DNA from 2 places in the Blautia segnis genome. Region 1 is predicted to be linked to the other one. Evidence: riboswitches for the same ligand, from Rfam matches in the RefSeq annotation. Region 1 holds a riboswitch; the other holds the start of a gene.
The links. Region 1 has a riboswitch for FMN ahead of H8S54_RS18730 (4Fe-4S binding protein). Riboswitches for the same ligand answer to the same signal wherever they lie in the genome.

Region 2: linked by a shared signal. The riboswitch ahead of H8S54_RS15445 (ECF transporter S component) and the one ahead of H8S54_RS18730 (4Fe-4S binding protein) in region 1 are both predicted to bind FMN.

The regions. Positions count from the first base shown of each region.
Region 1 covers NZ_JACOOT010000004.1:62,355-65,473, forward strand. The annotation lists gene H8S54_RS01920 (hypothetical protein) at 252-671, shown strand; gene H8S54_RS01925 (hypothetical protein) at 727-948, shown strand; gene H8S54_RS01930 (winged helix-turn-helix transcriptional regulator) at 1,152-1,505, opposite strand; FMN riboswitch at 1,519-1,632, shown strand; gene H8S54_RS18730 (4Fe-4S binding protein) at 1,737-1,886, shown strand; gene H8S54_RS01940 (SIR2 family NAD-dependent protein deacylase) at 2,170-3,033, shown strand; gene H8S54_RS01945 (M14 family zinc carboxypeptidase) at 3,087-3,119, shown strand, end outside.
Region 2 covers NZ_JACOOT010000036.1:92,026-95,144, reverse strand. The annotation lists gene H8S54_RS15455 (DUF1294 domain-containing protein) at 1-17, shown strand, start outside; gene H8S54_RS15450 (mechanosensitive ion channel family protein) at 92-1,000, shown strand; FMN riboswitch at 1,065-1,201, shown strand; gene H8S54_RS15445 (ECF transporter S component) at 1,382-2,017, shown strand; gene H8S54_RS15440 (NUDIX hydrolase) at 2,033-2,647, shown strand; gene H8S54_RS15435 (hypothetical protein) at 2,795-3,119, opposite strand, start outside.

The sequences.
Region 1 (3,119 bases):
TTTTCCTTTCCCTGCTGTATTACGAACATTTCGGATGCGTTTGGTTTTTTGTGCTGCGTTGAAATTCATATTACGCAGCGTCTGCGGAATAATTGGGGTTATTCCGCAATAAATGCGGTGTATTTTCCCAGGCAAAAACACTATAATCATCCCATAAAGTTCAATACAACATCTGTTAAAGATTACAGAAAGCTTTTTAAACTGGCTTTCCGGACTGGATTTAGTATAACACGAAAGAAGAGGGAAATGAAATGGAAGGTTACAATTTACAGAAAGAAATGAGTGAAGCGATACAGGCTGGTGAAAACGCATTGTGCAGCCTGAGGACAGCAAGGGAAGAACTTCAGAAAGCTGGGAACTGGGGAATTGTGGATTTGTTTGGAGGCGGATTTATTACAAACCTGATCAAGCATTCCAAAATGGATAACGCTTCCCACCTGATGGAAAATGCCAAGTATGATCTGAAGAAGTTCCAGAAAGAGCTTAGGGACGTGACGATCAATACGGATTTGTCAATTGACTGCGGCGGTTTTCTTACCTTTGCCGATTTTTTCTGGGACGGCGTGGTTGCCGACTGGCTGGTACAGTCGAAAATCAATGATGCAAAGTGTCAGGTCGATGACGCGATTGCACAGGTAGAGCAGATTCTCAGGAGACTGAAGCAGTATTAAAATTTTGAATGGCAAGCTAAATTATTGATTAGATAGAAAAAATGGAGGAAAAATTATGTTAACACTTATTATAATCGTTTTAATTCTCATGGCAATTTGCAGACCGCGTCGCTACAGAGGCTTTGGCCCGTATCACCATCATCACGGCCCGTTCTTTGGACCTCCGATGGGTGACCCGAGAGGCCCTTATGGTCCTATGTGCGGCGGCCCTTTTGATCACGGCCCTGGCGGACACAGAGGTCCTGGCGGCCCATTTGGCCATGGTCCAAGATGGTAAATGATTTACAGAGAAAATATTAGAATTGGAATTTGATGACTGGAAATGTCTCTAACATTCTATGTGGAATGCAGGGACATTTCCGGAGAACAATTCAGATTATAAGGATAAAATCCGGAACTTTAATTCTTTGTCAAAGTTCCGGATTTTTTTATGCGTAAAAAGTAATTTGATTTATTTCTTTCTTTGATTATGGAATAAATTTAGGAATACTGCTTCTTATAATTTTCTCCCCAGGCCCACATTGCATCCATGATGGGCTTCAGGCTGTAGCCAAGCTCGGTCAGGGTGTATTCTACTCTTGGCGGCACTTCGGCGTAAACCTTGCGGGTGAGAAGTCCGGATTCTTCCATCTGGCGAAGCTGTGAGGTGAGAACCTTCTGAGATACCGTGCCGATGGATTTGCGCAGCTCACCGAACCGCTTGGTGCCAGTAAGCAGATCGCGGAGGATGAGCACCTTCCATTTATCGCTGATGAGAGTGAGGGTAGTCTCCACGGGGCAGGCTGGGAGATTGGGAGCTGTGGACTGGGATGTTGATTCATTATGTTTTTCCATTGTGATGATACAAATAGTTCTTCAGGACAAGGTGAAATTCCTGACCGGCAGTATAGTCTGCGCGCCATATGGCTGATACGGCGAAATCCCGTAACCGACGGTAAAGTCCGGATGAAAGGAGATAACAATGAATACAGAAACTGTAAAAATTGAGAATGTAAATAAAGATAATAATTTTAAAGAAAAAAATAAGATAATGCTTCAGGTGAGAATGCTGACAATGACGGCTGTATTGGCTGCAAACTATGTTATTCCGTCTGTCCACAGAAATGTATTGATATTAGTAAAATTCCGGTGGAAATCGATCAGAATCATTGTCTTCACTGTGGAAGATGTGTGGAAACTTGTCCTGCTCAGGCAATTATGAAGAGAGGACAATAATCGGAGAAAGGACTGGATAGTGGCAGGTATGAACCAAAATGAGAGACGAATTTTCCTGATTTAAGAGCTTTTAAATGAGCGGGAGAATGAAAATTATGGAACAATGTCCATTCCAAGAGAGCGGGAAGATCAGAAACTGCTTTTGCGCGGGCTGATGAATGTTCGAGTGCCGAAGAAAATAAATCCCAGATTTTTGCAGATCCAGGACGAATATTTGAGGGCAGAAATGGAAGAAAAGAATATTCTATTTAAAGAAAAAAATCAGTTATTTTACAGAAGAAGGATGGCGAAGATCCAGCAGCTGAAAGAGGCGATTGAAGAAGCGGATGCGGTTGTGATTGGTGCAGGAGCCGGGCTTTCTACTTCAGCTGGGTTTGTATATACAGGGGAACGATTTTCGAAATATTTCGGGGATTTTACAGAAAAATATGGATTTGAGGATATGTACTCAGGCGGATTTTATCCATTTGATTCTTTGGAGGAATATTGGGGGTACTGGAGCAGATATATTTATATTAACCGATATATGAATGCGCCGAAGCCAGTGTACGAGAATCTTTTGAGGCTGGTACAGGAGAAGGACTATTTCGTGCTTACAACCAATGTGGATCACTGTTTCCAGAAAGCTGGTTTTGATAAACATAGAATGTTCTATACACAGGGAGATTATGGCCTCTGGCAGTGCAGCAGACCATGCCATCATGAGACATATGATAACCGGAAAATTGTGGAGAAAATGGTAGAAGCACAGGGCTATACTGTGGCAGCAGACGGCACATTACTTGCTCCGCAACGCGCTGCACTGAAAATGACAGTTCCGTCAGAATTAGTACCTCATTGTCCAAAATGCGGCGCTCCAATGACCATGAATTTACGTGCGGACAGTACCTTTGTGGAAGATGATGGATGGCACAAAGCTGCCTCCAGATATGATGATTTCATCCGCAGACACCAGGGAATGAAGGTCCTTTTCCTCGAGCTTGGAGTGGGTTATAACACTCCCGGCATTATCAAATATCCTTTCTGGCAGATGACCGCAGGCAATCCGAAGGCTGTTTATGCATGTATCAATTACAGAGATGCCGCCTGCCCAACGGAATTACAGAACCAGGCGATTTGTATAGAGGGAGATTTTGAGAGATTGTGACTATGTAGCCGCTAATATATTAGCAAGGGAAGTATGTTTTGCAGGAGTCGCTCATGAAATATTATCAGAAAGCAGTTTCTACTCCG
Region 2 (3,119 bases), on a different contig from region 1:
GGAGAATGGTACAGTAAGCGGTGGATAAACAAGTGGAAGCAGGCCGATGACTGTGGAAAACGTTTGACGATGAGAAGCGGGAGATGATAATTTGGAAGAACAGGTAATTGAAAATGCAGTTCAGGAAACGGTACAGGAAACCGTAGATAAGGTCAATTTCAATATGAGTCAGCTCAAGGCTTACTTTAATGGACACATTCCGGATTTAATCGAGTTCGGGATGAAGGTGGTTTTATCAGTTCTTGCTTTTTATGCAGGAACGAAGCTGATCAAGTGGTTCCTGAAAATAACAAAAAGATCCATGGAAAAGGCTGGCGTAGATAAGGGAGTTGCCCAGTTTATCTGCTCCTTCGGAAAATTCCTGTTATATCTGATTCTGATCTTTAATATTGCTACTTATTTTGGCGTGAAGGAATCTTCAGTTGCGGCTCTTCTTGGAACTGCCGGTGTTACGATTGGTCTTGCTCTTCAGGGAGGACTGGAAAATCTGGCAGGTGGTGTAATGCTGTTACTGTTTAAACCTTTTCAGGTAGGTGATTACATTATTCAGGACCAGTCAGGTGGTACAGAAGGCACAGTGTATAAAATTGAGATGTTTTATACAACCCTTACAACAGTAGATAATAAGCATGTGATCATTCCAAATGGCAGGCTGTCCAACAGTACTATCATTAATGTAACTGCCCAGGCTTTGCGTAAGCTGGAAATTAAAGTAGGGATTTCCTATGATTCCGATATTAAAAAAGCCAAAAAGCTTCTTTATCACATTTTGCAGGAGGATCCCGGCACAAAGTCAGATAAGGAGATGCAGGTGTTTGTAGATGAACTGGGAGACAGCGCAGTGGTCCTGGGGCTTAGGGTCTGGGTCCCTACAGAGAAATACTGGAACATCAAATGGCGCCTGAATGAAAAAATAAAAATAGCATTCGATGCTAACGAAATTGGAATTCCTTATCCCCAGATGGATGTGCATGTGGTGGAGAAAAGAACGGAAGAATAAAAAAATATTTTTACTTCTTCTTGAAATTACCGCTTTTCTATTGTATAATCCATATGAATAAAGAAAATTTCTTCGGGGCAGGGTGATCGAGAGCTTGAATATCGAAATTCCCTACCGGCGGTATAGTCCGCGACCCGCTTAGGCGGCTGATTTGGTGAAATTCCAAAACCGACAGTAAAGTCTGGATGAGAGAAGAACGCGCAGAATGATCAGATAAGTTGATATTTATTTGTACGTACTCATTGCCCCGGAAGAAATTCCGGGGCTTTTTGTGTGGATGGAAATAGCTGTTTGCTGCAGTGCTGGAAAAGATCCTAAGATTTTCTATTCGCATACTTGCAGAAATTTTCTTTAAATATTATAATTTAAGGAGTGACGAGTATGAGCGAACAAGTAATCAGAAATGGAAACGTAATGGAACGAAGCCGAACCAGAACCATTGCCCAGGTAGCAATGTTAGGTGCTGTGGCCGGCGTACTTATGAATTTTGAGGTGCCGCTTCCTTTTCTTGCTCCATCCTTTTACCAGCTGGATTTTTCCGAAATTCCGGCACTGATTGGTTCCTTTGCAATGGGACCTGTAGCGGGCATGCTGATCGAGCTGGTGAAGATTCTGGTTCATCTGGTAACCAAAGGAACTATGACAGCAGGTGTTGGAGATGTGGCGAACTTCATCTTTGGCTGCTCTTATGTAATTCCGGCAGGCCTGATCTACCGCTACCAGCATAAGAAAACAAGAACACATGCAGTTGCCGGAATGGCAGTTGGTGTAATTCTTACCACTATCCTTGCATGCTTTATAAATGCATTTGTTCTTCTTCCGGCATACGGAAAGGCATTTGGAATGCCGGTTCAGGCATTTATCGAGATGGGCGCAGCAGTACACAGTGGTGTTACGAACCTTCTTACCTTTGCAATTATGATTCTTGTGCCATTTAACTTATTTAAATACACATTAACCTCAGTGATCGTATTCTTTATTTATAAAAGAATTCGTGTAATCCTTCGCGGTGACTGATGAAAAGAGGTTCCTATGGGAAAAATCAACAGCATTACCAAGCAGACAGATAACCGTTATGTAAACCTTTATAATGTAAAGGCAACCAGTGTACATAACACACCTGTGAATTACTTCGTGGCATCCCGTGCCAGAGATGTGGAGAGCCTGAAGCTTGTAACCCGCAAAAACAAACCAGATGGCGTAATTATTTACAGTATTTACGGAGAAAACCACGACAAGGTGGTATTGATTCGGCAGTATCGCTACACGCTGGGAGATTATATTTATGAATTTCCGGCAGGACTGGTAGAACCGGATGAGAATTATCATGAGGGCGCAGTTCGTGAGATGTACGAGGAAACAGGCTTAAAGCTGGAACCGATTCCGGTAGCAGAGGCTTATCAGAAGCCTTATTTTACCACGGTAGGGATGACAGATGAATCCTGTGCGACTGTGTACGGATATGCCAGCGGTCAGATCAGCTCCAAGGCCCAGGAGGCTACGGAGGAGATTGAGGTTGTTCTTGCGGATAAAGAAGAAGTGAAGCGTATTTTACAGGAGGAGAATGTGGCAATCATGACTGCCTATATGCTGATGCATTTTCTGGAAGATAAGGAGCCATTTGCATTTTTGAATCAAATAAAATGATGATATCAGGGTCAAAAGCGTTGGATCTTAGCATTAGATTGTAAATTAAAAAATCCCCGGGAGTTTTCAGAAGCTGAACATAATTGGAATGCTTCGTGAAATGAATCCCCGGGGATTTTGTTTTCTTATTATGCAATTGAAACGATGCTATTCATAAACCTCCATATCCGGCTGGGCGCTGTCTGAACCGTCAGAACCATCTGCTCCGGAGTCAGCACCAGGAGCTACATAATCCCAGTTGTTATCTTCACTTGGCTCATAGCCATCGCCGGGAGTCTCTGTGTAATCCGGAATCGCAGGAGCATCTCCTCCGGAAGTATCCCCTCCGGAAGTATCTCCGGAGCCATCACCGGTATCCTCAGAAGGATAAGTGATCTGATCACTGCCAGAAGAATCGCCGCTGTTTGCAGGATCTGAGCTGTCACCGGAAGTATCAGGTTCATAGTAATCCTGGCTGTTGTCATAAGAAGTA